Regions from separate parts of the Oscillibacter hominis genome, predicted to be linked through region 2. Evidence: predicted binding sites of a transcription regulator. Region 2 holds the regulator's gene; the other holds the start of a gene.
The links. The regulator HrcA, encoded in region 2, represses chaperone genes, less so after heat shock. The targets are predictions, from matches to a motif close to TGTTAGCACTCNNNNNNNNNGAGTGCTAACA.

Region 1: the regulator HrcA is predicted to act here: its motif matches at 5,033-5,063, upstream of H8790_RS10615 (co-chaperone GroES).

The regions. Positions count from the first base shown of each region.
Region 1 is NZ_CP060490.1:2,118,279-2,133,785, reverse strand. Features, by position in the region: gene H8790_RS10635 (HNH endonuclease family protein) at 163-1,287, opposite strand; gene H8790_RS10625 (adenine-specific methyltransferase EcoRI family protein) at 1,244-2,734, opposite strand; gene groL (chaperonin GroEL) at 2,969-4,600, opposite strand; gene H8790_RS10615 (co-chaperone GroES) at 4,697-4,981, opposite strand; gene H8790_RS10610 (diacylglycerol/lipid kinase family protein) at 5,145-6,071, opposite strand; gene H8790_RS10605 (THUMP domain-containing class I SAM-dependent RNA methyltransferase) at 6,138-7,256, opposite strand; gene H8790_RS10600 (NfeD family protein) at 7,548-8,003, shown strand; gene H8790_RS10595 (SPFH domain-containing protein) at 8,000-8,935, shown strand; gene H8790_RS10590 (hypothetical protein) at 9,045-9,854, shown strand; gene H8790_RS10585 (MBOAT family O-acyltransferase) at 9,921-11,204, shown strand; gene H8790_RS10580 (DHHW family protein) at 11,217-12,302, shown strand; gene abc-f (ribosomal protection-like ABC-F family protein) at 12,593-14,071, shown strand; gene H8790_RS10570 (ribonuclease J) at 14,139-15,507, opposite strand, start outside.
Region 2 is NZ_CP060490.1:2,663,179-2,678,685, reverse strand. Features, by position in the region: gene H8790_RS13120 (MBL fold metallo-hydrolase) at 1-175, shown strand, start outside; gene H8790_RS13115 (ECF transporter S component) at 357-872, opposite strand; gene pdxR (MocR-like pyridoxine biosynthesis transcription factor PdxR) at 1,013-2,389, shown strand; gene H8790_RS13105 (putative glycoside hydrolase) at 2,439-3,479, opposite strand; gene rpiB (ribose 5-phosphate isomerase B) at 3,492-3,929, opposite strand; gene H8790_RS13095 (histidinol-phosphatase HisJ family protein) at 4,005-4,811, opposite strand; gene dnaJ (molecular chaperone DnaJ) at 4,881-6,017, opposite strand; gene dnaK (molecular chaperone DnaK) at 6,176-8,020, opposite strand; gene H8790_RS13080 (nucleotide exchange factor GrpE) at 8,102-8,698, opposite strand; gene hrcA (heat-inducible transcriptional repressor HrcA) at 8,691-9,737, opposite strand; gene H8790_RS13070 (hypothetical protein) at 9,869-10,012, shown strand; gene H8790_RS13065 (LamB/YcsF family protein) at 10,009-10,773, shown strand; gene pxpB (5-oxoprolinase subunit PxpB) at 10,785-11,510, shown strand; gene H8790_RS13055 (5-oxoprolinase subunit C family protein) at 11,507-12,469, shown strand; gene H8790_RS13050 (putative hydro-lyase) at 12,483-13,283, shown strand; gene H8790_RS13045 (DUF4392 domain-containing protein) at 13,318-14,184, opposite strand; gene H8790_RS13040 (DUF3870 domain-containing protein) at 14,426-14,749, shown strand; gene H8790_RS13035 (S-layer homology domain-containing protein) at 14,819-15,507, opposite strand, start outside.

The DNA of each region.
Region 1 (15,507 bases), 540 kb from region 2:
ATAGAGTGGATTTATAACATATGCATAGGTGCATGGATACAGAAAAGGCCGATGGTTACCATATGGTAACCATCGGCCTTTTGAACTCTATCGTGCGCGTTGCTTGTGACAGGCGTCGATCTCTTAATACATGCCGCCCATGTCCGAAGGGGTATCATCATTCTAATATTTGTCGGTCTTTTTCCCGTTGCAGGCTTTGCAGAGCATTTGACAGTTATCAGGTGTTGTCTGCCCTCCCTTGCTCCAGGGCTTGATGTGGTCACCCTCCATTTCTCCAAATGCAAAGTGCTCTCCACAGATGGGACATATCCCATTTTGTCTGCTGTATGCCGCCAGTTTATCTCTCTTGTCAAATGCACGCAGGTTTAGCAGTCTACCTGCAAATGGGTCTGTATCTCGGCAAAGCAGGAATTCATAGATACCTTTTGCTTTTTGTACCTCGTCATCTTCATGCAGGCGTTTCACTTCCAAGCCCATTACCGTAGAATTATAAGTGCGGTCATGGTATGTGTTATAAAGATGGCACCAGTCCAGGCCTTTCATATCCGAGAAGTATTTTGGAAAAATCTTCTCTACCCAATGAATCACATCTTGGAAATACTGCCACAATTCGTCTGCGTCCGCGTCTGATTTATGCTGCGCCATATATTCTGTAATTTCCTTGATACCTTGATACTCGCAGATCCCTTTTAACGCCTTTTCAAGAAGTTCCTGCCTGTTCGGGTCGCCCGTTATGTATTTATCCGACATCAACTTTGCAGCACAATTTCGCTTTGAGAAATGCCGCTTTGCGTCTGAAAGCCATTCGCCTGTGTAAACGGAGTTCCTAAGTTCCTGGTCGGACAGCTTTTCCCCTGCAATATTGACAACTTTGAACCATTCTAATTTTTCAGATTCTTCGCCCTCGCAAATATAAACCATAAACTCATAGTTCATAATGGCGTTGTACTTGTCGTCGGGTAAAGCGTCCCAGTAATATTTCTTGTCGTCAAGGGTGATAGAAAACTGATGTTTCAGATATTGCATGACGGAAAGCGTCCTTTGCTGGCCGTCCAAGACCTCATATCTGACATTCCCAACCCTTACCCAGTACATCACATTCAGCGGAAAACCTTTCAGCACCGTTTGGATAACGGCCTCCGCCTGCTCATTATTATAGACAAACTCCCGCTGATAAGGCGGGCGGATGGCAAGCCTGCCGCCGTAGGCAAAAACGCCGTCGTCGCCGTTGTCGGCGTAGCTGTCAAACACGTCCCTGACCTTGATTTGTTTCGGCTCTATTTTCACGGTTTACCCTCCTTCGGATCAAAATTCTCTTGAAGGTATTCTTCGCATTCCCGCTTGTATCGTAATATACAAGGCTGGTCATGTTTGCAGTATAGTGTCCTTTCCCACCTTGCGCTTGGTATTTTGCGATCCATTCTTCGCCTATTCTTTCAATTCCAATTTCATCAGAGCCATATTTTCCCGTATAATCAGCACAACCAATAATTTCAAACTGCTCTGGATTGTACTTGTCTAAAAAAGTAATGGGTACGCCCATTATCCCGCTACATCTTACGCTTGATAACAATTCTGTCATACAGCCGACTGTACCTTGCGGCGCTTGATGGCGATCCGGTCGTAGAGGCAACGGTAGAGCGTCTGTCGCCTCTCTCTCTCTCTCTCTCTCTCTCTCTCTCTCTACATTAACAGTTTGTGAACTTTCAACAGGCAAATAGAAACGCACTCCGCCCGCTACATAAGTCCCTTTTGGCGCAATTTCCGACATGGGTTTTCCCAACCAGCGGCTTGCCCCGATAATTTCAAACTGGTCTGGGTTATGCTTGTCCAGATAAGTGATGGGGACGCCGATTTCCTCATAGTAGTCGCATGGAATGTCGCTGACCTTCGATACTTCTATTGCATCGTAATTCGCATAATGGGGATATTCTTCTTCGTTGCCGTAATATCGCTTAAATAGCGTTAATTCTTCATGTCGCTTTTGGATATCCAAATTTGTATACCAAGTACAGTTGCGGAAATGAACAAGCCCTGTGGTCGGATTATATACACCAGGGGCATACCCTGCCGCTCTCTCAAGAGGGATCCGAAAATAAGCGTCGTCTTTTCTGAAACCATAGCCAAGCCACAATTTATCCTCTTTAATAAGCGGAAAAATTTCTTTGTATGTAACCGCATTCTTGCTTCCTATGATTAAAAACTTTTTGCCGTACTCCATCAGTTGTGCAACATACTCCCGAAACAGGCTGAACGGCGGATTCGTAACAACAATGTCCGCCTGTTTGAGATATTCGATGCATTCTTCGCTGCGAAAATCCCCGTCGCCCTTTAACTTTTTTACCCCGCGCTTTTTGGATTTCAAGAGTGCGTCAATATCCGCGTCGGAAACGCCCCTGCCGTTTGCCATCGGCACTTCTCTGATGTCCATAACATAGCCGTTTCCCCGCACAACAGGCTCGTCCATCCAGTCAAAGAGCGTAAGCTGCTGCCCGATCACAGGCGAGGTGCTGTAAGAAGTACATATCAATCTTTTCAAGCCGAGGTAATTAAAATTCCGCAGGAAGAATTTACAAAAATTACTCTCAAAAGGATCATCACAGTTACAAAAGATTGTCTTGCCCCTAAAATGCTTTTCGTAATGGTTGAGTTCACTCTGTATATCCTCATACTGTGTATAAAACTCGTCTTTTTTCGCGTCCTTGGCTTTATGCAGATTCTCATTCTTTGCCATCTGTCGATTCCTCCGCTACTGCACATTTACGACTACCTCTACTATAATACAAATGGAAAAGAAGGGCAAGAGCGTGTTTAGACATGATACTTCGACGCAAAAAGGCCGACACCCACAATCGTGAGTGTCGGCCTTTTATTACCCTATCCTGCGCTTTGTCTGTGGCGTAAGTGTAGCGCAAATTCACCTTTCTGTACGCTGAAACCCAGGCGTTTCAAGGGATTGCGGTATTTTTTAATACATGCCGCCCATGTCGCCCATGCCGGGGGCCGCGGCGGGTGCGGGAGGCTCGGGCTTGTCGGCCACGAGGGACTCGGTGGTCAGAACCATGGCGGAGACGGAAGCGGCATTCTCCAGAGCGCAGCGGGCCACCTTGGCGGGATCGATGATGCCGCTGGCGACCATGTCGCAATACTCTTCCTGATAAGCGTCGAAGCCGTAGCCCTTCTTGCCGGACTCGCGGACCTTCTCGAGGATGACGGAGCCGTCCAGGCCGGCGTTGGCGGCAATCTGGCGGATGGGGGCCTCCAGAGCCTTGGCGATCAGGCGCACACCGGTCTTCTCATCGCCCTCTACCTCACCCAGCAGGGCTTCCACGGCGGGGATGACGTTGACAAAGATGGTGCCGCCGCCGGCAACCACGCCCTCTTCCACAGCGGCGCGGGTGGCGTTCAGCGCATCCTCGATGCGGAGCTTCTTCTCCTTCATCTCGGTCTCGGTGGCTGCGCCGACCTTGATGACGGCTACGCCGCCGGCCAGCTTGGCCAGGCGCTCCTGGAGCTTCTCGCGGTCGTAGTCAGAGGTGGTGACGGAAATCTGGCTGCGGATCTGGCCCACACGGTCCTTGATGGCCTGGGAGTCGCCGGAGCCGTCCACAATGGTGGTGGTCTCCTTGGTGACCTTGACCTGACGGGCGCGGCCCAGCATGTCGATGGTGGCCTCCTTCAGCTCCAGGCCCACCTTCTCGCTGATGACGGTGCCGCCGGTGAGGGTAGCGATATCCTGCAGCATCTCCTGACGGCGGTCGCCGAAGCCGGGGGCCTTGACGCACACTACGTTCAGCGTGCCGCGCAGACGGTTGACAATCAGGGTGGACAGGGCCTCGCCCTCCACATCCTCGGCAATGATCAGCAGCTTCTTGCCGGCCTGGACCAGCTGCTCCAGGATGGGCAGGATGTCGGCGATGACAGAAATCTTCTTATCGGTGATCAGGATATAGGCGTCGTCCAGGTTGGCCTCCATCTTCTCGGTGTCGGTGACCATATAGGGGGTGATATAGCCGCGGTCGAACTGCATGCCTTCCACGACCTCGCTGTAGGTCTCGGCGGTCTTGGACTCCTCGATGGTGATGACGCCGTCGGCGCTGACCTTCTCCATGGCCTCGGCAATCAGCTTGCCGATCTCTTCGTCGCCGGAGGAGACGGCGCCCACGCGGGCGATGTCCTTGGTGCCGTCCACGGTCTTGGCCAGGTTCTTGACCTCGGCCACAGCGGCCTCAACGGCCTTGGACATACCCTTTTTCAGGACAATGGGGTTGGCGCCGGCGGCCAGATTCTTCAGGCCCTCATGGATCATGGCCTGGGCCAGCAGTGTGGCGGTGGTGGTGCCGTCGCCCGCCACATCGTTGGTCTTGGTGGAGACTTCCTTCACCAGCTGGGCGCCCATGTTCTCAAACGGATCCTCCAGCTCGATCTCCTTGGCGATGGTGACGCCGTCGTTGGTGATCAGGGGAGAGCCGAACTTCTTGCCCAGGACCACGTTGCGGCCCTTGGGGCCCAGGGTGACCTTTACGGTATCGGCAAGGGTGTTGACGCCGGTCTCCAGCGCCTTGCGGGCATCCTCACCGCGTTTAATCAGCTTAGACATAATTCATTACCTCCAAAATAGAAGAGTTTGATTTTTTGATCTCTTTTTTGCCGCCGAGCTGAGGCGGCCGCCGGACTCTGGCCGGACAGCAGGATGTTATTCCACGATGGCCAGGATGTCGCCCTGACGAACCACCACGTACTCCACGTCCTCCAGGGTGACCTTGGTGCCGGCGTATTTGTCGGTGATGACCTTGTCTCCGGCCTTGACGGTCATGGTGATGGTCTTGCCGTCCACCACGCCGCCGGGGCCCACGGAAATGACCTCGGCCACGGAGGGCTTCTCCTTGGCGGAGCCGGTGAGGATGATGCCGCCCTTGGTGGTCTCCTCAGCCTCTACCATCTTCAAAATGACGCGGTCTGCAAGCGGGGTGAGTTTCATGAAAATTGCCTCCTTATTGTATGATATAATTTTTTGAATGAACGAAATCAGCGTTAGCACTCGTGCTTCCTGAGTGCTAACGCTGCTATCATAGTACATTGTTTTCCATTTGTAAAGGGGGTAGCGGGAGAAATTCTGTAAAGAATTTGTGAATGGACTGTCTTCAGCGGGCGGTTTTGTTGCAGTCGCAGCCCTTGGGACCGAAAAAGTTGAGCCGCTTGTCGGCCAGGCGCACTGTCACGTCGTGGGAGCGGAAGCATTCGCCGTCCAAACAGGTGACGATCTCCTCAGCGTCGGAGTGGATGCGGACCTCCCTGGCCCGGACCACCCGGGCCAGGGAGGGGAAGCGGGCGTACTGGCCGTCGGAATAGGGCCGGAAAAACCGGGCAAAGGTGGGGCGGCTTACCTTTTTGACCAGGATGGTCTCCAGCACGCCGTCGTCCATCCGGGCCTCGGGCACCGGCGTGGAGCCGCCGCCATAGTAGCGGCCGTTGCAGGTGGCCACCAGGGCGAACTCGTCGGTCACCTCTTCCCCGTCGACAGTGACGGTCCAGCGCTGGCCGATGCCCTTGAAGAGAAGGTTGACGGCCACGGAGGCAAGGTAGCAGCCCCGTCCGCTGAGCAGCGGATAGTCGCCGTATGTATGCACATCCTCTGCCACCCGTGCGTCGATGCCGGAGCAGGCGATGGTGGTGCAGTACCTGCCGTTGCACTCGATGAGGTCCAGGGGAAAGACGTCGCCGTCCCAGAGGTTCTCCGCATCGGAGAAGCGGGGCATGTCCTCTCCGAAGTTTTTCAGAAAGTCGTTTCCCGTGCCCACGGGGATACAGGTCACAGCCACATGTTCAAAGCCCGCGGCGCCATTGGCCACCTCATAGACGGTGCCGTCGCCTCCGCAGGCGTAAAGGCGGATGGGTTCCCCGCTCTCCGCCGCCTTACGGGCCAGCTCCGTGGCATGGCCGGGGCTCTGGGTCAGCATACAGGTACAGTCCAGCCCGTGCTTTTGGCGAAGATTCTCCGCCATGGCCAGAATACGGCTGGCCTGGCTGCGCTTTCCGGCGCTGGGATTGATGATGAAGATGTGCTTCATAGGTCCTCCTTTCGGCCAAAATCCAATACGGTTCGTAAACATTCGACCGGAAATTACATATAGTAGTTATTTTCCTCCGTAAAAGAAGGCGTCACACTTGATCATCCCGTTGTAGAGCTTACGCTTTTTCACTGCCGGACGGCCGAAGGAGCGCTCAAACTCCGTGTGGGAGGAGAGTACCACCACCCGCCACTTGGGAGGCAGCGTCAGAAGTGCCTTGCCGAACACCCTGTAAAGGGCTTCCGCTTCCGAGCGCTCCATAAGCCGCTCGCCATAGGGGGGATTGGTGACCAGCTGGCCGTACTCGCTTTCGCGGCGGAACGCGGCGGCGTCGGCCACCTCAAAGCGGACGCAGTCGTCCACTCCGGCGAGCTCCGCGTTGTGCCGGGCAAGGTCCACCGCCGCAGGGTCGATGTCGCCGCCCCAGATGTCGTAGGAGCCGTGGAACTCCCGGTCCATGGCCTCCTGGGCGGCGTCGGTCCAGAGGCGGGAGGGCAGGGTTTTCCAGCGCTGGGCAGAAAAGCTGCGGTCCAGGCCCGGCGCCCTGTTTTTGGCGATGAGAGCGGCTTCGATGGGGATGGTGCCGGAGCCGCAGAAGGGGTCGCAGAAGGGGTCGCGGCCCCGGTAGCGGGACAGCGTCACCAGGGCGGCTGCCAGCGTTTCCCGCAGCGGCGCACCCATGTTCCGGGCCCGGTAGCCCCGCTTGTAAAGGCCGTCCCCGGAGGTATCCAGATACAGCGTGGCCACGTCCTTGATGATGGAGAACTGAATCTGGTAGCGGCTGCCGGTCTCCGGCAGCGTCTCCACGCCGTAAGATTGCCCCAGCCGTTTGGCGGAGGCCTTTTTCACAATGGCCTGGCAGGCCGGGACCGAGTGGAGGATGGAGTTCAGGGTATAGCCCTTGACGGGGAACTCGCCCTCCCGGGGGATATAGTCCTCCCAGGGCAGGGCGCGGACGCCCTCAAAAAGCTCATCAAAGGTGGCGGCGGGAAAGGAGCCCAGCTCCATCAGCACCCGGGCGCCACAGCGCAGGTTCAGGTTCAGCCGGGGGATGTCGGCCTCGGAACCCAGGCAGTGAACCCGGCCGTTTTCCGCGCGGACCTCGCGAAGGCCCAGGCGTTTCATCTCGTCGGCCACCAGGCTCTCCAGTCCAAAGAGGCAGGGGACGGTCAGCGTTATTGTCATAATATGCTCCATTCTGCCGCTGTGCAGAAAAAATAAGACTCCACCAGCGGCGTATGGAGAGTCTGATGTGACGCCGCGCATTCACCCGGCGCATTCAAATTGGATCGGTAATATGCATGGAACAGCATCAGGATTAATTTCCAGAAACAGTATAACAAAAGGGAAGGGAAAGTGCAAATTGGAGAAACGGGAAAATGATAACAGTTTCTTAAAAAGAATCCGGTGGAAATGAAACAAAAGATATGGTATACTGCGTCTATAGGAAAAAGTGCTGTAAGAAAGGAGAAACACATGATTCCTGTCATGACGATAGTTTGGCTGGTGGCCATCGTGGTGTTCGCGGTGGTGGAAGCGGTGACGGCGGGGCTGGTCTCCATCTGGTTTGTGGCCGGGTCCCTGGCGGCGCTGATCGCAGCCATCGCCGGAGCCAGTGAACTTGTGCAGGTCATCCTCTTTGTGGCGGTCTCCGCCATAGCCTTGGCGGCGACAAGGCCGCTGGTGAAAAAATACGCCCGCGGCAAAGCCGTGCCCACCAATCTGGATAGGGTGATCGGCGAAACCGGCAAGGTGACGGAGGACATCAACAACGAAAACGCCACCGGCGCCGTGTATGTGGACGGCAAGACCTGGACCGCCCGCAGCGACGACGGCACGGTGATCCCGGCGGGTGAGCAGGTTCGGATTGTGAAAATGGAGGGCGTCCGGCTCTTTGTAAAATTAAGTGAAAAATTGGAGGTAGTTAAATGAATGGTTTGGGATGGATCCCCGTACTGGTGCTGGTGCTGCTGATCGTTCTGCTCATCATCACCAACATCCATATTGTCCAGCAGTCCCGGGCTTATGTGGTGGAGCGCCTGGGCGCCTTCCACACCGTTTGGAACGTGGGCATGCATTTTAAGGTCCCCTTTATTATGCGCATTGCCAAGAAAGTATCCCTGAAGGAGCAGGTGGCGGACTTTGCGCCCCAGCCTGTGATCACCAAGGACAACGTCACCATGCAGATCGACACGGTGATCTATTTCCAGATCACCGACCCCAAGCTCTATACGTACGGCGTGGAGCACCCCATGAACGCCATTGAGAACCTGACAGCCACCACGCTGCGAAACATCATCGGTGACATGGAGCTGGATCAATCCCTGACCAGCCGCGACATCATCAACTCCCGGATGCGCGCCATCCTGGACGAGGCCACCGACCCCTGGGGCATCAAGGTCAACCGGGTGGAGCTGAAGAACATCATCCCGCCCAAGGAAATCCAAAACGCCATGGAGAAGCAGATGAAGGCGGAGCGTGAGCGCCGCGAGTCCATCCTCCAGGCCGAGGGCCAGAAGGCCAGTCAGATCCTGGTGGCTGAGGGCGAGAAGCAGTCCGCCATCCTGCGGGCAGACGCTGCCAAGCAGGCCGCCATCCTGAAGGCCGAGGGCGAAAAGGAGGCCCGCATCATGGCCGCAGAGGCTGAGGCCCAGGCCATCATGAAGGTGCAGCAGGCCACCGCCGACTCCCTGAAGCTGCTGAATGAGGCCGCTCCCAACAGCCAGGTGGTCAAGCTCAAGGCGCTGGAGGCGATGGAGAAGGTGGCGGACGGCCAGGCCACCAAGATCATCATCCCCTCCGAGATTCAGGGTCTGGCAGGGCTTGCCGCCTCCGCCCAGGTGCTGTTGGAATCCGATAAGTAAAAAAGATTGGCATGGCAGGCGGGGAAACCCGCCTGCTGTTTTTTGGGAACTTTTTTCCGTTGGATTCGTCTAAGGGAAACAGGAACAACAAAGAAAGGAAATCAACGACATGAAAAAACTCTTTGCCCTGCTGCTGAGCCTGAGCCTGTTATTCTCTCTGGCCGCCTGCGGCAGCGACAACAGCGGCTCGTCCAGTTCCTCCGGCGCGGGCTCCTCTGCGTCCAGCGGCCTGCCCGTCACAGGCGGTGTGAGCGATATGGAGGATGGAGAGCCTGACTCCTCCGATGCGCCCCTCGCCGGTGAAGAGGCGGGTGATGTGGACTCGCCCCCGGCCTCAGACCCTGCCGGCGACGCAAAGCCGGTGAATCCCCCGGCCTCCAAGCCCAGCGGCGGGAGCGGCACCTCCAAGCCCTCCGGCGGAAATGCCTCCAAGCCGGAGAATACAGCCAAGCCCTCCGGCGGCTCCTCCTCCAGCAGCGCATCCAAGCCCAATGGCAGCGGAAGCGCCTCCTCCGGCAACTCCTCCTCTTCCTCCTCTTCCTCCTCTTCGGAAGAGAGCCTCAGCGACCTGATGAGCACTATCCTGGATGGTGTGGAGACCCCCAACTACAGCATCAGCGAGCTGGCCGGGGACAGCTTCCCCTACATGCTCTTCATCGATCAGCCCGAGGGCGCCTCCGCTGTCAGCGCCGACGCCATGATCGGCTCCATCGCCCACTCCGTTGTGCTGATGCGGCTGAGCGACGGCTCCGACGTGGAGGGAATCGCCAAGCAGGTGAAGGACAACGCCGATCCCCGGAAATGGATCTGTGTGGAGGCGGAAAAGACCATTGTCAAAACCAATGGGAACCTGGTTCTGCTGGTGATGTCCGATACGGCCACCGCCGACGCCATTGCCGCCAACTTCGACGCCCTGTAAAAACCTCCTCAAAACAGCCTCTTCCTTGGGAGGGGCTGTTTTTTCTGAGTGAAAGGAAACGACCATATGCAACTCTCGTCCCTCACATTTCTGTACGCCTTTTTGCCATTGATGCTGCTCACCTTTCATCTGGCCCCCAGGCGGTGGCGCAGCGCCGTGCTGGCCGGGGCCAACGCCCTATATTGCGCCTTTGGCGGCCCGTTCGCCCTGCTTTTGCTGATAGCAAGCATCCTTTTGGGGTGGAGGGGCTGCATTGTGCTCCGCCAAAATAGAGGCACGGCAAAGGGGCGGGTGCTGCTGACGTGCCTTGTTGCCGCCCATCTCCTGGCGCTGCTGGCCCTGCGCTATGGCGGCTTTTTAGCAGAGGCACTGAAGGCACCGCAGCCCCAATGGAGCGCGCCGCTGGGGCTCTCCGTCTACACACTGGCCCTGATTGGGGCGGAGATAGACGTGTTCCGGGGCCGGGCTGAGCCGGTGGGGAGCCTTTTGGCCTTTGCGGCCCTGGCCGGCTGCTTCCCGGCTCTGGCAGGGGGCGTGGTGGCGCGCCTGCCCGGAGAAGAGCAGCCCCGCTCCTGGGAAACGGCCGCCGACGGGGCCAGAAAAGCGGTGTGCGGCCTGGGAAAGCAGGTGATTTTGGCCGGACTCCTGTGGGAAGTAGCTGCCCGCGTATCCGGAGAGGCCAGCGTGCTCCACGCCTATCTGTATGCCGGAGCGGTGACATTGGGGAGCTACCACTTCCTCTCCGGTTGGGCGGATCTTTCTTCCGGGCTTGGGCAGCTCTTTGGGCTCCGCCTGCCGGATAACTTCCGCTATCCTCTGACAGCGGCTTCCCCACTGGAATTCCAGGACCGGTGGATGATGTCTGTGAACGGCCTTCTGCGCTGCGTGCTGCCCGGGGAGGCTGCGGTGATCCTGGTGGGGCTGTGGCTCCGGCCGGGCTGGAACGGGCTCCTTTGGGGCGCGCTTTGGGGCGCGGCCCTGATGGCGGAAAAGCGCTTTGGAACGCTCCGCGGCCCGTTGGGCAGGGTCTGGGTGCTGGCGCTGTGCACGGTGGGCTCCGTGGCGCTGATGGGGGACGGCCCCTTGGGAGCGCTTGGGGATTTGGGCGCTCTGATGGGCTGGGGAGGCGTTCCCCTGGTCAGTGCGGAAGGGCTCTATCAGCTGAAAAGCGCCGCCGTGCTGCTGATCGCTGCCGCATTGGGCGCAACGCCCGTGCCACGGCGCATCTACCAATGGCTCTCCGGGCAAAAGTGGATGGCCCTGGCCGAGCCGGTCGCCGCCGCCGCGCTGCTGGCGCTGGTCACGGGCTTTTTGGCGGAAGGCGTACCACCAGCCTGGTTTACACTGTAGGGAGGAGAAGGAATGGACAAGCTGAAACAAATCCTGACCGCGTCTCTTTTGGGGCTGATGGTCCTTGGCTTTTCCCTTGCAGGGCTTTTGCTGCCGGATCAGGAGAGCTCCCGGGCAGAGCGGCGCAAACTCCAAACGCTCCCGCAACTTTCCTGGAGCAGGGAATACGGAGAGGGGCTGGAAGTTTACTTTGCCGACCAAATGCCTTTGCGCCGGGAGCTGCGGACGGCAAAGGGCTGGTTTTCCACCAAGGTGATGGGACGGCTGGACAACGGCGGCTATTATCAGGCCGGGGATGTGCTCTGCAAGATGGAGTATCCACTGGATGAAAAGCAGGTGGGCTACGCCGCGGACCGCCTGGCCGGCGTATATGAGGACTTTTTAAAGGGAACCAGCCTCCGCTGGGCAGTGATTCCCGACAAGGGGTACTACGCCGGGGAGGGCCGTCCGGGGCTGGACTACGAACGGCTGGTGGAGCGGATGGCGGACTCGCTGGGCGACGAGGCGGAGTATGTGGATCTCTTTGATGTGCTGCGCCTGGAGGACTACTATGCCACGGACACCCATTGGCGGCAGGAGCGCCTCTTCCCGGCCGCAGACGCGCTGCTTAAGAGCTTTGGCCTGCAGGGGACAGACCCTGGGCGGTACACAGCCCATGAGATCGATGGGTTCACAGGAGCCTACTTCGGCGCCTCCGGCCTTCCGGCAAAGCCGGAGACGCTGACCTATCTCACCAGTCCCGCGACGGAGGGGGCGGTGGTCACCAGTGCGGAGGCAGCGGCCACACTGCCGGTTTATACCCTGAACCAGTGGGAGGAGTCCCTGGACGGCTACAACATCTTTTTGGGCGGGCCCCAGGCGGTGCTGACGGTGGAGAACCCATTGGCGGAGGAGGAGCGGGAGCTGGTGCTCTTCCGGGACTCTTTCGGCAGCTCCATTGCGCCGCTCCTGTTGGAGGGGTACAGCAAGATCACCCTGGTGGATCTGCGCTACATCGCCCCGGAGCTGCTGCCCCAGTACGTGGATTTGGAAGCGGCGGACGATGTGCTGCTGCTCTTTTCCGTACAGGTCCTCAACGCCGGGCGGATTTTGAAGTAGGCATTGACAGGGCGGGGAAGGACCGGTACAATACAGGGGAAGCGGACGTTTGTCCGAAATTCAAAGAGATGGGAGTTGGGAAGATGCGTCACATTTCTTGCTGAAAAGAAAGCGCCGGGGGAAGTATGCCTTGGCGCGCAAGCAGGAAAGTGAACGGTATCTTCTTTTTGCCATAGGATGCGTGCGCCCGGATGAGGGCGGATTGGCGTTGCTGTGAGCTGCGGGAAAGATCGCTTTCCTGCAGCTCATTTTTTACGCCCGCAGACGCGGGGCCAAGGAGGAATGCAGATATGTCTATGATTCAGGTGAATAATCTCACCTTTGCCTATGAGGGAAGCTATGATTCTATTTTTGAGGATGTCAGCTTCCGGATCGATACCAACTGGAAATTAGGACTCACCGGGCGCAACGGACGGGGCAAGACCACGCTGCTGCGCCTGCTTCAGGGGGAGTATGACTATGAGGGCTCCATCGATGCCCCGGTGGGCTTTGACTACTTTCCAACCCCGGTGGAAGACCCGTCGCTCCCCACGGCGGACGTGCTGGCCCAGGTGTGCCCGGAGGCCATGGAGTGGGAGCTGCTCCGGGAGATAGGGCAGCTGAAGGTGGACGAATCGGTGCTTCTCCGCCCCTTTTCCACATTGTCCAACGGCGAGCAGGTCAAAGTACACTTAGCGGCCCTCTTTTGCAGGGAAAACCGGTTTTTGCTGCTGGATGAGCCCACCAACCACCTGGACGCCGAAGCCCGGAGAGCAGTAGCCGCCTACCTTGGGGGAAAACGGGGATTTATCCTGGTCTCCCATGACCGGGCCTTTTTGGACGGATGTGTGGATCATATCCTCTCCATCAACAGGTCCGATGTGGAAGTGCAGCGGGGGACCTTTTCCTCCTGGTGGGAGAACAAGAAGCGCCAGGATGCCTGGGAAATGGAGCGCAATGAACAGCTCCGCCAGGATATCGGCCGCCTCCAGTCGGCTGCTGACCGGGCGGCAAAGTGGTCAAGCCGGACGGAGAAGGAGAAGTTCCATGCGGATGCCTCCGGTCTGCGGCCGGACCGTGGCTTTGTGGGCCACAAGGCGGCCAAGATGATGCAGCGCTCCAAGTCCATCGAGCAGCGACGGAGAAAGGCCGCGGAGGAAAAGACGGAGCTTTTGAAAAACGTGGAGAAGGCGGAGCCGCTTAAGCTCCACCCACTTTCGTACCACACTTCCCGGCTGGTGGAGCTGCGGGATGTGTCCGTGGCCTATGACGGCCGCCAGGTCTGCGCTCCGGTAAGCTTCACGCTGCACCGGGGGGATCGGATCGCCCTGAGCGGCCGCAACGGCTGCGGGAAATCCAGCCTGCTGCGGCTGATCTGCGGGGAGGAAGTGCCCCACACCGGCGTGTGTACGGTCCCGGATCGGCTGGCCATCTCCTATGTGCCCCAGAGCACGGAAGGGCTGCGGGGATCGCTGCGGTCCTATGCCCGGGACTGCCGTGTGGATGAGACGCTGTTTTTGGCCATATTGCGCAAGCTGGACTTCAATCGGGTTCAGTTTGAAAAGGACCTGAGCGAGTACTCCGAGGGGCAGAAGAAAAAGGTGCTCATCGCCCGGAGCCTCTCTGAGAGCGCCCACCTGTATGTTTGGGACGAGCCGCTGAACTACATTGACATCTACTCCCGCATGCAGGTGGAGGAGCTGATCCGGGAGGTTCAGCCCACCATGCTCTTTGTGGAGCACGACGCCGCCTTCCGGGAAAACACGGCCACGGCAGTAGTGGAACTGTAGCCGGCAGCAAAAAAGAAAGAGGCGCGTCCTTACCGGACGCGCCTCTTTTTTTGATTCAATCAGGAAATCACAGCCGGGTCACAACGGGAATGACCATGGGGCTGCGCTTGGTGGTTTTGAAGAGGTAGTTGCTGACCGCGGACTTCACCGTGCCCCGCAGCTCGCCGTCGTCCCGGCGCTTGTGGGAGCTGGACTCGGCGGCCTCCATGGCCACGTTTTGAAGCTCCGTCATCAAGCTCTCCGACTCCTTCACATAGATGAAGCCGCGGGTGATGATCTCGGGCGGGGAGAGCAGCGCGCCGTTTTGTGCGGATACGGGCAGCACCACAACCACCATGCCGTCCTCTGCCAGGCGCTTGCGGTCCCGCAGGACCACCGCGCCCACGTCGCCCACGCCGGAGCCGTCCACAAACACCTCGCCGGAGGGGACAGAGCCATTGATCTTCATGGTCTTGGCAGTCAGCTCAATGATGCTGCCGTTTTCCGCAATGGCCACGTGGTTGGGCTCGATGCCCATGTCCTGGGCCAGGCGGGAGTGAATTTGCAGCATCCGCTGCTCGCCGTGGAGCGGAACGAAGAACCGGGGCCGGGTCAGGGCGTGGATGATCTTCAGTTCCTCCTGGCAGGCGTGGCCGGAGACGTGGAGCATATCGCTGCGGTTGTAGCAGACCTCCACGCCCTTGCGGAAGAGTTCGTTGACCACCCGGCTGACGGTTTTTTCGTTGCCGGGGATGGCGGAGGCGGAGATGATGACCTTGTCGCCGGGGCCCACGTCGATCTGCTTGTGGGTGGAGAAAGCCATACGGTACAGGGCGGACATCTCCTCGCCCTGGCTGCCGGTGGTGACGATGACCTGCTTGTTTTTGGGCAGGGACTTGATCTTGGCAATGTCCATCAGGGTATTTTTGGGCACCTTCATATAGCCAAGCTCTGTGGAGACCTTCATGATGTTCTCCATGCTCCGGCCGGTGACGGCCACCTTGCGGCCGTTTTCCGCGGCGGCATCGATGACCTGCTGGATCCGGTGGACGTTGGAGGCAAAGGTGGTGACGATGATCCGCTGGTCGCAGCCGGCGAACAATCGCTTGAAGGTGTGGCCCACCGCTTTTTCGCTCATGGTGAAGCCGGGCCGCTCCACGTTGGTGGAATCGGCGCACAGGGCCAGCACACCCTCCTTGCCCAGTTCGCCCAGGCGCGCAAGGTCGATGACCTCGCCATCGATGGGCGTGGAGTCGATCTTGAAGTCGCCGGTATGGACCACGGTGCCCATGTGCGTGTGGATGGCAAAGGCCACGGAGTCGGCGATGGAGTGGTTCACGTGGATGAACTCCACGTTGAACTTCCCGGCCCGGACTGTCTCGCCGGCCTCCACAGTGATGAGCTTGGTGGACTTGATGAGGCCATGCTCCTCCAGCTTGAGCTTGACCAGCCCAGCG
Region 2 (15,507 bases):
CGACTACGCCCTTGGCCTCTCCTATCTCCTAAAGCTGGCCCAGGCCGACCACGTCTTTCCCATGCACCTCTGGGACGACTACGGCCTGATCGAGACCTTCCGCGCCGCCTATCCTCAATTGAGCGGCCCGGTGGTCTCCATCACCCACCAGGGCCAGAGCTGGGACCTCACATAAAAAGTGCGTTCCGCGCTTTTTCCCGCGGGGTCCGGCCGCCATGGTGTCCGTCCGGCTAATCAGTGCGCTATGCAATCCAGCCCAACACAGGGCATCTCCTCAGATGCCATCAAACCGAAAGAGCCGCCGTGAAGCAATTCACAGCGGCTCTTTTGAAGAGGATCCCTTTTCAGAAAGTGCTTTACAGGGCGGGATAGGCCTTGCGCACATAGCTGTTGCGGCGCAGCACGCCGGTGAGCAGCGTGGCGGCCACCAGGCCGAAAGCTCCCTGGAGGAGGTTGGCCGGGATGCCCACCGCCGCGCCCAGGCCCTGGCCCAGGAGCGCCGCCTCAAAGAGGAAGTAGCCGAAGACCATAATGAGCTCGGAGGGCAGTCCGGAGAGGATCAGCCCTGCCTTTTTATGGCCCATGGCGCGGTACATCAGCCCGGCCACCAGGCCCATGCAGCCCTTGATGATCAGCGTGGCCGGCACCCAGGCCATATAGCCGGCCCAGAAATCCGCCAGCGCGGAGCCAATGCCCCCGGCCAGCATCCCGTACACAGGCCCCAGCAAAAAGGCCGACAACAGCACGATGGTGTCTCCCAGGTTCACATACCCGCCGGTGGGGGTGGGAATCCGGATCACGTAGGTGGCCACCATGGTCAGGGCCGCCAGCAGAGCGGTCATCACGATTTTTCTTGTCTTGTTCTCTTCCATTGCAGCGCTCATTCCTTTCCCGGCCCCGGCTTTTGATTGGGGCTGGATCATTTTGGTATGGCCATTTTAGTCCAGATGTGGTATGATTGAAATGTCCACTTTATGAATATTTTATAAGGTCAGATGAGGAGGCGCGGCAGATGCTGACATATGATATGGACAACCGGGGGACGGAGACGCTGCAAAACCATCTCTACCGCTGCATCCGGGAGGACATCCGCAGCCGGCGCCTCTCCCCTGACGAGCGGCTTCCCTCCAAGCGCGGCCTGGCCCGCCACCTGCACATCAGCGTCATCACGGTGGAAAACGCCTACGCCCAGCTCACGTCGGAGGGTTGGCTCTACGCTCTGCCCCGGAAGGGTTTTTTTGTCTCCCGGGTGGAGCACCCGCCGGAGGACCTCCGCTACGCCCCGCCCGGCGTTGCGCCTCAGCCGGTGGCGGAGTACCGGCTGGACCTGGGGCGGGGCCGGGTGGACCCCTCCCGCTTCCCCTTTGCCACCTGGTCCCGGCTGATGCGCCAGGTGCTCTCGGAGCAGGACAAGAAGCTTCTACTCCCCATCCCCAGCCAGGGCGTGGAGGCGCTGCGCGACGCCATCGCCGCCTACCTCCATAGCTTCCGCGGCATGGAGGTCTCTCCGGAGCAGATCATCGTGGGCGCCGGTACGGAATACCTTTATCAAATGATCACCCTCCTTTTAGGGCGGGGCCTCCGCTTTGCCGTGGAGGACCCGGGCTACTCCAAGCCGGAGCGCATCTACCGCAGCAACGGCGTGGACTGCGTCAGCGTGCCCCTGGACGAGTGGGGGATGAGCGTTTCGGCCCTGGGTCGCTCCGGGGCACAGGTGGCACACGTCTCCCCGTCCCACCACTACCCCACCGGCATCTCCATGCCCATCGGCCGCCGCCAGGAGCTGCTGCGCTGGGCCGGTACGGAGCGCTACATCTTAGAGGACGACTACGACAGCGAGTTCCGCTTCACCGGACACCCCGTCCAGACCCTGCAGAGCATCGACCGTCAGGGGCGGGTGATTTACCTGAACACCTTTTCCCAGACCATCGCCCCCTCCATGCGCATCAGCTACATGGTGCTGCCGCCCCGGCTGGTGGAACGCTACCGGCGGGAGCTGGGGTTTTACGCCTGCACCGTGCCCAGTTTCGAACAGTTCGCCCTGGCCAAATTCATCGCCGGAGGATACTTTGAAAAGCACCTGAACCGGATGCGCCTTTTTTACCGCACCCGGCGGGAACAGGTCCTTTCCGCCTTCCGCTCCAGTTCTTTCGCCCACCGGATCACCTTGACGGAGCGGGGCGCCGGGCTCCACTTCCTCCTCAAGCTCCAGACCGAACGCAGCGACGAGGAGCTGCGCAGCAGGGCACTGGCCCTTGGCATCCATCTGAGCTTTCTCTCGGAGTACACCCGCCGGGGCGGCTTTGAGCACACGCTGGTGATCAACTATGGCGGCGTGGAGCGCCCGGAGGAGGCGGTATTGGCGCTGGCGGAGGTCTTTGCGGAATAAGAAAAAAGAGATGCGGATTGTTCCGCATCTCTTTTTTGATCATGGTTGCTTACGGCAGCTGCAAATAGTCGCCGGTCTCCAGTGCCGTCCCCTCCACTACCAGCGTCACCTGATCGGAGACGGCGGCCACGCGCTCTCTCAGCACCGCCGCCTCTTCCGCCGGGGCCGCAACATAAATCCGATCCACTATAGCCGCCGCGTCGCTCAGGTCCTGCCCCGACACCTGGTCGGTTCCAACGGTGAGGGTCTGGGCGCTCAGCTCCACGGAGAGCTTTACGTCATACTCCTCCAACGCATCCGCCATACCCTGGAGGAAGGCGCGCAGGTTCACGGGCTGTTCCACCGATCCGTACTCGATCTTATTCAGCTTTCCCTCGGTGGGATAGCTGAAGTCTGTCAGGAGGATTTCGTCAAAGCCCAGGGCCGCGCACTCCCGGGCAATCTCATAGAGATAGGCCCGGGCCCCCTCCTTGCCGGGGTCCAGCCACTGGGTGTTGTTCCCGTCGTAAAAAATATATCCGCCCGTATTCTTCAGCCCCGCGCCGTCCATGTTGGCGTTGGCATAGAGGCTGTCGCGGAAGCAGGAGAGCCTGGCGATGCTGTAGTACTCCTCGCTGCCCAGAAGCCCTTCCAAGGCGGTCATGCTCTGTTCATTGCCCTGCACGGCGCCGGAGGAGACCGCTGCTTCCACCCTGGAGTCATACAGCAACTGCCCGCCCGCGGCCTTCATGGTCACCGCAAAGGCATTCTGGCCGCCAGCACGGAGGGCCGAAACAGCCTGGGTCCAATCGCCTTCCAAACTCCCGTCGGGCAGCTGGAGGATATGGAGTTCCTCCACATCCTTTCCCTCCGGCTCGGAGATGATGATCTGCAGGTCCTCGTCACTGACCGGCGGCAGGCTGGAAGACCCGTCCGGCTTCATCCAGGGTAGCTCCAGCCGCACGGCGCCGCTGTCGTCATATACGATATACTTTTGCAGGAACAAGAAGGTGCAGGCCGCCAGAAGGATCAGCGCCAGGAGGATCGCCAGCGCGATTTTCCAGCGGGGCACCCGTCCCCGGTAACTGCTGTAGCCCCTTGAACCTGCCATAGAACCTCTCCTTTATTCCTCGATGGCGTCCAGTTCCGCTACGCGGCGGGCATGGCGCCCTCCCTCAAATTCCGTGGTCAAAAAGACCTCCACCATCCGTTCGGCCAGGTTCCGGCCGGTGAAGCCCGCGCCCAGGGCCAGCATATTGGCATTGTTGTGGCGGCGGGTCATCTCCGCCTGCAGGGAATCGGCGCAGTGGGCGCAGCGGATGCCCTTTACCTTGTTGGCGGCAATGGAGATTCCGATGCCGGTGGTGCAGATGACAATGCCCATCTCGCACTGGCCGGAGGCCACCGCCCGGGCGGCCGCCTCGCCGTAGATGGGGTAATCGCAGCTCTCAGTGGAGTAGCAGCCGAAGTCCTCATAGTCATAGCCTAATTTTTTCAGCAGCTCTGCAATGTGGCACTTGAGTTCGTAGCCGCCGTGGTCAGAACCTAACGCGATCTTCATATCGGTTTCTCCTTCTTTCACAATGGTTCGCTTCCCTATTTTATCCGCTTTTTCCGCATTTTGCAAGCAGGACGTTTACAGGTCGTGCCACTGGGGCCTTCTGCAGGAAAAGCAGCAAAAGCGGGTGAACCCGCACCTTTTCAGCAGCTCCTGATTTTGGCGGAGGGCGCAGCCCACATACTCCGGCGTATGCGCGTCGCTGCCCAGGGTGATGCGCTCGCCCCCCAGGCTGCGGTACATCCGCAGCCACTTTTCGCTGGGCAGCGGCTCGTTGCCCCGGTTGGTGTTCAGCTCAATCCCGCAGCCATTGGAGATCAGCGCCCGGAAGATGGCCTCCAGCCGCTCTTCAAAGCCGTCGAAGGTCATGTGCATGCCGTGCTTCTCATTCAGATACCGCAGCGGCAGTGTCAGATGGCCCAATACGTCGAACTGGCCCCACTCAGCCAGCAGCAGCACCTGATCCAGGTAGTCCCCAATGGCAAGCCGGGCCTCCTCTTCACTTTTGCAGTCGAAATAATAGAGGCTCCGCCGGCCGTAGGCCTCGGACAGGGCGTGGACGGAGCCGATGACAAAATCCAGCTCCGGCGCCTGGGCCATCATCCGCTCCGCCGCGGCAAAATCCGCGTTGGCTCCGCCTAACTCCGCGCCCAGCCTCAAAACAATGGGCTGGCCCTCCATCTCCCGCCGCGCCGTTTCAAAGGAGTCCTTTAGGGCGGCCCAGTCGCAGCTGGGCCTGATCTCCCCAATGGGCGCGGTCTCTATGTGATCGGTAAAACACATCTCCTGCACTCCCGCGGCCACTGCTGCCCTGGCCATATCGGCCATGGAGCAGCGGGCGTCCGGGGAGCACAGGGAGTGGGTGTGATAATCTGCCAGGTACATGCCGTTCCTTTCCCGCGTATCCTTCTGTTTGATTCATCCTGGGGACATGGATTGCCGCGAAAAGATTGGTTATTTCTTGAACTTCTTGAAGAAATTCCGGCGCTGTTCGTAGTTGTTCTCCCCAAGGGTGTCGGCAAACTTCTTCAGCGCTTCCTTCTGCTCCCGGTTCAGGTTGCGGGGCGTCTCGATATACACGGTTACGTACTGGTCGCCCCGGCCCCGGCCGTTGAGGGAGGGGATGCCCTTGCCCTTCAGCCGGAAGGTGGTGCCGCTTTGGGTCCCCTCGGGCAGGTCGTATTTCACCTTGCCGTCGATGGTGGGAATCTCCAGCTCTGCGCCCATGACCGCCTGGGCAAAGGTGATGGGCGCTTCGCACAGCACGGAGGTGCCCTCCCGGCGGAAGATGGCGTGGGGCTTTACGGTGATGGTGATCAGCAGGTCGCCGCTGGGCCCGCCGTTGCGTCCCGCGTCACCCTGGCCCCGGATGGAGATGGTCTGGCCGTTGTCGATGCCGGCCGGGATAGCGGCCTCAATGGTCCGGCGCTTGCGCACCATGCCGCTGCCGTGGCACTCGCCGCAGGGCTGGTGGATGATCTTGCCCGTGCCGCCGCACTTGGAGCACGGCGACGTGCTGGCAAAAACGCCCATGGGCGTCTGACGCCGGGTCTGGACCGAGCCGGTGCCGTGGCACTCCGGGCACACCTCCGGCGTGGAGCCCTCGGCGCAGCCATTGCCATGGCAGGTGGGGCAGGACTCCATCCGCTCCGCCGTCACCGCCTTCTGGCAGCCAAAGGCCGCCTCTTCAAAGGTGATGGCGATGGACATGCGGATGCTGTCGCCCCGCTGGGGCGCGTTGGGGTTGGTCCGGCGCGCACCGCCGAACCCTCCGCCGAAAAAGCTGCCGAAGAGGTCGCCCAAGTCCCCAAAGTCGAACCCCGCGCCGCCGTAGCCTCCGCCGCCGGCCCCAAAATTGGGGTCCACACCGGCGTGGCCGTACTGGTCGTAGCGGCTCTTCTTCTCCGGGTCGGACAGGATTTCATATGCCTCGTTGATTTCCTTGAACCGGGTCTCCGCCGCCTTGTCACCGGGGTTCAGGTCGGGATGGTTCTCCTTGGCCAGCTTTCTATATGCCTTTTTGATCTCGGCATCAGAGGCGCTGCGGCCCACGCCCAACACCTCGTAATAATCTCGTTTTTGTTCTGCCATTTGTCGCGCAAGGTTTGCCGCGCAACAGCTCCGCTCACATGGAAGCCGCCGCCTGCCTCCCCGCTCCTCCTCTCTGTCCCGGCTCCGCCGCGCTGGGCTTTGGGCCGGGAATATACAGGGGATTATGCGGAGCCGCTGACGCGGCTCCGCATAATACATTACTTGTTCTTGTCGTCCTCATCCACGACCTTGTAGTCCGCGTCGTAATACTGGCCGCCCTGGGCGCCCGCGTCCTCGCCGCCCGGCTGCGCTCCGGCAGCGCCCTGGGGATTGGCCTGCTGGTACAGCTTTTCGCTAACCGCATAGAAGGTCTGGGTCAGCTCCTCGGTGGCGGCCTTGATGGCGGGGATGTCCGTGCCCTTCAGGGCCTCCTTCAGCTTGTCGATGCCGGACTGGACCTTGGCCTTCTCATCGGCGGGAATCTTGTCGCCCATTTCGGAGAGGGTCTTCTCGCTCTGGTAAACCATCTGGTCGGCCTGGTTGCGGGTTTCCACCTCTTCTTTCAGCTTGGCGTCCTGAGCCGCGTACTGCTCCGCCTCTTTGACCGCCTTTTCAATGTCCTCCTTGGACATGTTGGAGGAGGAGGTGATGGTGATGTGCTGCTCCTTGCCGGTGCCCAGATCCTTGGCGGAGACGTTGACGATACCGTTGGCATCGATGTCGAAGGTCACCTCGATCTGGGGCACGCCGCGGCGGGCCGGGGCGATGCCGTCCAGGTGGAAGCGGCCCAGGGACTTGTTGGCCGCGGCCATCTCCCGCTCACCCTGGAGCACGTTGACCTCCACGGAGGTCTGGTTGTCGGCGGCGGTGGAGAAGATCTGGCTCTTCTTCACGGGAATGGTGGTGTTGCGGTCGATAAGCTTGGTGAACACACCGCCCATGGTCTCAATGCCAAGGGACAGCGGAGTGACGTCCAGCAGCAGCAGGCCCTTCACGTCGCCGGTCAGCACGCCGGCCTGGAGGGCGGCGCCCATGGCCACACACTCGTCGGGATTGATGCCCTTGAAGGGCTCGGAGCCGGTGAACTTCTTCACAGCCTCCTGCACGGCGGGGATGCGGCTGGAGCCGCCCACCAGCAGGACCTTGGAGAGGTCGGAGGGCTGCAATCCGGCGTCGGACATGGCCTGGCGCACAGGGCCCATGGTGGCGTCCACCAGATGGGCGGTGAGCTCGTTGAACTTGGCCCGGCTCAGCGTGACGTCCAGATGCTTGGGGCCGGTGGCGTCAGCGGTGATATAGGGCAGGTTGATGTTGGAGGTGGTGACGCCGGAGAGCTCGATCTTGGCCTTCTCGGCGGCTTCCTTCAGGCGCTGCATGGCCACCTTGTCGGTGGAGAGATCCACGCCGTCGGTGCGCTTGAACTCGCTGACCAGGTACTTCATGACACACTCGTCGAAGTCGTCGCCGCCCAGGCGGTTGTTGCCGGCGGTGGCCAGCACCTCGATGACGCCGTCGTCAATTTCCAGGATGGAGACGTCGAAGGTGCCGCCGCCCAGGTCATAGACCATGATCTTCTGGGCGGTCTCCTTGTCCACGCCGTAGGCCAGGGCCGCGGCGGTGGGCTCGTTGATGATGCGCTTGACCTCAAGGCCGGCGATCCTGCCGGCGTCCTTGGTGGCCTGGCGCTGGGAATCGGTGAAGTAGGCGGGGACGGTGATGACGGCCTCGGTGACCGGGCTGCCAAGGTATGCCTCGGCGTCGGCCTTCAGCTTCTGGAGGATCATGGCGCTGATCTCCTGGGGGGTGTAGGACTTATTGTCCACGGTGACCTTGTAGTCGCTGCCCATCTCACGCTTGATGGAGGCGATGGTGCGGTCGGGGTTGGTGATGGCCTGGCGCTTTGCCACCTGGCCCACCATGCGCTCACCGGTCTTGGAGAACGCCACGACGGACGGCGTGGTGCGGTTTCCTTCAGCGTTGGCGATGACGACGGCCTCGCCGCCCTCCATCACTGCCACGCAGGAATTGGTTGTACCTAAGTCGATGCCGATTACTTTAGACATAGCTGGTTCCTCCTATTTGAATCATATATATTATCCATTTTTCTATTTCAAACTGCCTTTTGAAGGCGGCGGTTTACAAATTTAATTGGCCACCCGTACCGTGGCAAAGCGGAGCACCTTATCCCCCAGCATGAAGCCGGCCTGGAACACATCCGCCACCACGTTTTCGCCCAAAGACTCGTCGTCGATGTGCATGACCGCGTTGTGCCTGGACGGGTCAAATGGCTGGCCCAGGGCCTCGATCTCCGTGACACCCATGGCCTCCAGGATTCCCTTGAACTGGGCAAAGATCATCTCCATGCCCTTCTTGTGGGGGGAGTCGCTCTGGTCGTCGGTCTTCAGAGCCCGCTCCAGGTTGTCGTACACGGCCAGGAACTTTTCAATGGTGTCGCCCTTGGCGTCCTGGTAGATGGTCTCCTTTTCCCGGGTGGTCCGCTTGCGGTAGTTGTCGTATTCCGCGGCCAGACGTGTGTACTGATCCTTGGCGGCCTCCAGCTGCTTGGCCGCGAGCTCCATCTGTTCCATCTGCTCCCGGGTCAGGGTGTACTTTTTCTCCTTGTTCTTTTTGGGCTTGGCGGCTTTGGATTCCTCCTTGGGCTCCTGCGCCTCCTGGCCGCCTTCCTTGCTCTCGGGAGATACCGGCTCCTCCGGCGTCTGGTTCTTGTTCTCTTCACTCATGAGATTTATCCTCCGGTAATTCGTTTTTGCCAAACATCCGGCTCAAGCCGTCGGCAAAACAGCTCAGCCTCGCCGCCACTGTGGCGTAATCCATCCGGGTGGGCCCCACCACGCCGATCAGGCCCCGCATGTTGTCGCCGATGTCATAGCTGGCCACCACCACGCTGGTGTCCTGCAGCGCCTCACTGACGTTTTCCGGGCCGATGAGGATTTTCATGGGATCGTCCTCGTCCGGGCCCGGCAGGTTTTCCTTGTCCTCGGAGAGGAAGCTCATCAGCTGGTGGGCCTTGTCTGCATCGCGGAACTCCGGCAGCTTCAGGATCTGGCTGGCGCCCAAGGTCCTGACCTCTTTGCGCACCGCCTCCTCCAGCACACGGGTGGCATAGGCCACAATCTGGCTCAGCAGCAGGAAGAGCGGCGGCGGCACCAGCTCGGAATCGTCCATCAGCCGGCGGTTCATCTCCTCCGGCGAGGCGCCGGTAAAGCGCTTGTTCAAAAGGTTGACCAGCACCGGCAGCTGGTCGCTCCCCACCTTCAGCTGCATGCGCAGCAGCTGGGACTTCACACGGTCGTCGTTGGTCATCAGCACCAGGATGCAGTTGGAGTCGTCCACACTCAAAAGGTCGAACCGGCGCACCCGGATCTGGCCCTTGCCCGCGGTGGCCACATAGGCCGGATACCCCTCAAAGGAGGAAACCACCTGGCCCGCCTGGGCGATCACACGGTCCAGCTCCTCCATCTTGATCTGGAGGGCCTGGTTGATGCGCTGGGTCTCCTGCATGGATAGCCGGTGCTGCTCCATCAGCTCATTGACGTAAATCCGATAGCCCCTCGGGGTGGGAATCCGTCCGGCAGAGGTGTGGGGCTGTTCCAGATAGCCCAGCTCCACCAGGTCTGAAAGCTCATTGCGGATGGTGGCGGAACTGACCCGCCCCTCCATCTGGGCCGCAATGGCCTTGGAGCCAACCGGCTCTGCGGAGTCCACATAGTCCTCCACAACGATCTTCAGTATTTGCTTTTTCCGGTCGCTTAACTCCACGGCACTTCCTTCTCTTGCATCAAATTGAATTAGCACTCCATCTTCCTGAGTGCTAAAGCTAATTTACCACCACTTCCCGCCCTTGTCAATGCATGGATATAAACAAATTGTAAACAAAAAACAAGGAAAGCATGAACATTGCAAAACTGGAAAATGGTACCTCTTTTGATCTGCGGGCCAAGGTTTCAGTGGCAAAGGCGGAGCGGTTGTGCTACGATGAGGATATCCAAATCTCCCGCACGGAGAGAATTATGATGGAAGGTGATTTTCCATGAAACTTGTCGATCTCAACTGCGACCTGGGGGAAAGCTTCGGCGCCTACACCATCGGCGCCGATGAAGCGGTCTTGGGCTATGTCACCTCCGCCAACATCGCCTGCGGGTTTCACGCCGGGGATCCGCTGGTGATGGAGCGCACCGTGGCCATGGCCGGGGAACGGGGGGCTGCCGTGGGCGCTCACCCCGGCTTTCCGGACCTGATGGGCTTCGGCCGGCGGAACATGTCCCTCTTGCCCGCCGAGGCGGAGGCCTGTGTGGCCTACCAGATCGGCGCCCTCTGGGCCTTTGCCCAGCGCTCCGGCCTGCGGCTGCAGCACGTAAAGCCCCACGGGGCCCTCTACAACATGGCGGCTAAGGACAGAGCTTTGGCGGATGCCGTTGCCCGTGGAGTCTCCTCCGTGGACAAAGAATTGATCCTGCTGGGCCAGGGGTTCCTTCTGGACGCGGCCCGCGATGCGGGGCTCCGGTCCGCAAGCGAGGTCTTTGCCGACCGGGCCTACCAGCGGGACGGCACCCTGGTGCCCCGGAGCCGGGAGGGCTCCGTCATCCGCAGCCGGGAAGAGGCCATTGCCCGAACCCTCCGCATGGTGGAGGAAGGGCGCGTCACCGCCATCACCGGAGAGGACATCCCCATCCGGGCCGACTCCATCTGCATCCACGGGGACAGCCCGTCGGCCCTGGAGTTTGCCCGCTCCATCCGCTCCGCTCTGGAGCGCCGGGGCGTGGCGATTGTCCCCCTGAGCCGGGTGGTCTTATAAGGAGGCGGCGGATGGAACGGTTTTTACCCGCGGGCGACAGCGCCGTCACCGTGGAGTTAGGCGATGCGATTTCCCCTGAGATCAACGCCCGGGTGCGGTCGATGCAGACGGCCGTTGAGAACAGCGGCATTCCCGGCATTCGGGAGACAGTGCCCGCCTACTGCTCCCTCACCATCCACTACGACCCCTGCCAAATCCTGTTCGGCCCGCTGGTGGCACGGCTGCGGGAGCTTGCCGCCGCCCTGGACACGGACGCGGCCTTCCCGGGCGAGGTGGTGGAACTGCCAGTGCTCTACGGCGGTGAATCCGGGCCGGACCTGGGCACCGTGGCCCGATACGCCGGGAAAACGGAACAGGAGGTCATCGCCCTCCACAGTGAGGCGGAATACCTCATCTATATGCTGGGCTTTACCCCAGGCTTCCCCTACTTAGGAGGCCTGAACCCGGCCATTGCCGCGCCACGGCTGGAGACGCCCAGGCTGCGCATCCCGGCTGGCAGCGTGGGCATCGCCGGAAGCCAGACCGGCGTCTACCCCGTGGCCTCCCCCGGCGGATGGCAGCTGATCGGCCGCACCCCGGTCTCCCTCTATGATCCCGCCCGGCCGGAGCCCATTTTGCTCCGGGCCGGAGAGTACATCAAATTCCGGCCCATTGACAAGGAAACCTTTCGCACCATCGCCGACCAGGGCGCGTCCTATGTCTGCCGCCGATCCGTCCATGAGGAGGTGAGGCTGTGAGCATCCGGGTGGAACAGGGAGGCCTTCTGACCACGGTACAGGACATGGGCCGCACCAACTACCAGCAGTATGGCATGGTGGTGGCCGGGGTGCTGGACCCAAGGGCCGCGGCCCTGGCCAACTTCCTGGTGGGAAACGGGGAAAACGAGGCCGTGCTGGAGGTCTCCCTCTTAGGGCCCCGGCTGCTCTTCACCCAAGACAACTGCATCGCCCTCACCGGCGGCGACCTGGGCGCGGAGCTGGACGGGGCGCCGGTACCCCGGTACGCGGCCGTGGCGGTGCGCTCAGGGCAGACCCTTTCCTTTACCGGCCCCAAAAGCGGCTGCCGGGCCTATCTGGCCTTTGCCGGCGGATTGGACATCCCGGTGGTCATGGGCAGCCGCTCCACTTACCTCAAGGTGCAGCTGGGCGGCTTTCAGGGCCGGCAGCTGAAAGCAGGCGACGAGATTGCCTTCCGCGCGCCCAGGCCCTTCCTGCCTAAGATGAGCAAGCGGCGCCTGACGGAGGCCGCCTCCTCCCCCACGCTCCGGGTGATCTTGGGGCCCCAGGACGACGCCTTCACCCCGGAGGGACTGGAGACCTTCCTCTCCTCCGAGTATACCCTCACCAGCCAGTTTGACCGCATGGGCTGCCGGTTGGACGGGCCGGTCATCACCCATCGGGCTGGGGCGGACATCCTCTCCGACGGCATCTCCTTCGGCGCGGTGCAGGTGCCCTCCAACGGGAAGCCCATCCTCATGCTGGCGGACCGCCAGACCGTGGGCGGCTACACCAAGATCGCCTGCGTCATCTCCGCCGACTTCTCCGCCCTGGCCCAGGCCAAGGCTGGCGACCGGTTCCGATTCGAAGCGGTGGCCATGGAACAGGCCCAGGCTTTGTACATCGCCCAGCGGCAGGAGCTTGAGGCCATCGACCGCAGATTCAACGCCGGAGTGTTCCGCCGGCTCTTCCACCGATGAAAGGAGCGATTGGATGGAACAGAATCTTACCCCCCTTAAGGTCCGGCACTTGGCCCGCAGCGGCCGCCTGACCTCTCCCACGGCGGGCCTGTGCCCCGGCTACGCCCAGGCCAACCTCATCATCCTGCCCGGCCGGTGGGCACGGGATTTCCGGGAGTACGCCCGGCGCAACAGCGCCCCCTGCCCGGTCCTGGAGGTGCTGGAGGGCTCTCCCAAAACCCGCCTCATGGCCTCAGACGGCGACATCACCACCGACTTTCCCGCCTACCGCATCTACCGCGGCGGCGTCCTCTGCCAGGAGGAGAGTGACGTATCCGCCCTTTGGCAGCCGGACTTTGTGGGCTTTCTCATCGGGTGCAGCTTCTCCTTTGAGGAGGCCCTGCTCCGCGCCGGGATCGAGATGCGCCATATCTCCATGGGCCGCAACGTGCCCATGTACAAGACCAGCATCGCAACCCAGCCGGCCGGCCCCTTCCGGGGGCCCATGGTGTGCAGCATGCGGCCCATGACCCCGGAGAAGGCCCGGCTGGCGGCGGAGATCACCGCCCGTTTTCCCCATGTCCACGGCGCTCCGGTGCAGATCGGCCATCCGGAGGAGATCGGCGTTTTAGACCTCTCCCGCCCGGACTACGGCGATGCGGTGGAGGTGCGGCCCGGCGAGGTGCCGGTCTTCTGGCCCTGCGGCGTGACGCCCCAGGCCGCGGTGGAGGCCGCAAAGCCGCCCATCGCCATCACCCACGCCCCGGGCCACATGTTCGTCACTGACGTGAAAAACGATTTGCTGGATGAGCTGCTCTCCGCCCATCAGCCATAAAAAGGCGCCAGGCCAAATTGGCCTGGCGCCTTTTTTATCCGCACAGCGTCTTTTCCTCCTTCAGCAGCTGCATCAGCGCCCTGCGCACCTTCAGATGCACGGACAGCTCCAATCCGTCCACGCTCATGGCCCGCCGCTTCGTGCAGCCATCCACCGCCCCGGCATCCACAATGGCCCGCAGCAGCTCCGTCTCCTCCTGCTCCGTAAGCATCAGCTCCCGGCCCGTGGCATGGGACAGCAGGGCCGCAAGGCCGGCCCCCCACCAGTTGGACACCCCGGCCGCCAGAGTGAACTGGGCCGGCTCCACCGCGGCGATTTCCGCGCCATGGGGCACATGGGCGCACACCTTGTCGTAAAGCGCGCCCATCCCCAACTCGTTGCCGCCGTCGCCGATGGCCACTGTTGTGATGGAACGCTGACGGGCCAGCTGAAAGCAGCTGTCCGTATCCGCCGCCATGCGGTCGATCACAGCACCCCGCATGTTGTGGAAATGGCCGTCCATCCCCTTCCCGGGGCGCTCGATGGAGAGCACCAGGTCGGGCTGATAAGAGTCAAAGAGCCTCCTGAAGAACCGCTCAGTCTCCAAAAACGGGACGGCCGCCAGCTCCGCCCCAGGCGCCGCGAGCTCCAGGGCCGACCGCACGTTCCGGTAGGACGGCGCATCCGTGGCCACCAGCACCCGGCATCCCAGGTCAGTCAGCGCGCCCGCGATCTCCGCCGCGCCGATGGGGCCGTCCGTCTCACCCGCCACGGCGCCGCAGTCCACCGGGAACCCGGTCAGCACCAGCACGGAGCGGCTGCGCAGCAGCACCCCGCTCAGCTCCCGCAGGGCCGGCATGGGCGCGCGAAGCCCCCGGTTCCCCCGCCGCAGCTGTTCATATAACGCTTGCTCAAAGTCCATTGCAGCTTCCTCCCAGGAGGTGGGCGCAAAAAAAGACCCACCAATTTGAGCAAATTCGTGGATCTTGTTTACGACGGGAGCAGCCGGGCAGGCGTCCCCATAAACAAAAGAATCTTCTACGCTTAGAATACGCCGCCGCCAGCCGTTCGTCAAGTCAAACTTCAAGCTGCTGTGGAAAATTGTTCCCCTCTATGATATGCTGTTTTTACAGAATAGAAACCATAAGAAAGGAGCCTCTTTTATGCGTTATCCGGAGCATTCCCTCCTGGTGGTGGGGATGGCCAAGCCCAGCCGGGAGGACGCCATCTACAGCACCCACGGGGAGTTTTACATCAGCCTGGTGCTCTGCCGGGAGACCGGGGAGATTCTGGACATGGGCTGCAACACCATCGTGGGCGTCACGGCGGAATTTGTGCGCCAGCTCCTGGTTGGGAAGCGTCTGCCGGAGGATTTGCCCACGCTGGAGCGGGAGATCCGCGCGCGCTACTTCGCCCTGACGCAAAAGCCGCTGGTCGCCGCGCTGAAGGACGCCTCCAACCGCTTCTGCGCCGCAAGGGGGCAGTAAGGAGAAAGAGCGCCCCCGGACGAAAGTCCGGGGGCGCTGCTTGTTGCTTGCAGTTAATCTGAAGTCAGATTAGGCACGAGCGGTGCCAGCGGTAACGAACAGGTAAGAAACCTGGCCGTAGCTGCTGGAGCTGGAGTTGCCATTGTAGATCACAGCAATGGTAACATCAGTCAGCTTGCTGTCGTTGCCGGGATCAGCGGATGAGGTCAGAGCGTCCTTGATCTCGCCGATGGAGCCCAGGTTGTAATCGGTCAGGTCAATGACCTCAGCCTTTGCAACGTTCAGGTCAATATCCTGGTTCTGAGCATCCTGAACCAGACCAACCAGATAACGGGTGCCGACAAACTGATCAGCAACATCGTTCAGAGTCAAACCGGTGGCCACGGAAGTGGTGTTGTTAGAGCTGTTATACTCCTTCAGGGTGTAGACATTGTCGTCGCCGGCGGAGTAGGTGACAAACTTGCCATCCAGACCCTGATTCTTGGAGACAACGCCCTCGGTCTTGACACCGTCAATGTACAGGGTGTAGATGTCTGCAGCCTTGTTGCCCACGCTGGTCTCGCCGGTCTTCTTGGAAACGAAGGCCACGTTGGTGCCGGTGGCATCCTCAGCATCGCCGGTCACGATCACATAAGTGATTTCATTGTCCTTGTTGAAGACCAGCTTAGCAGACAGGCCGGAAACCTTCTGGACGCCCTCGCGGACGGTGACCTTGTCGATCTCGCCGTCGTTCACGCTCAGGTACACGAACTTCACGC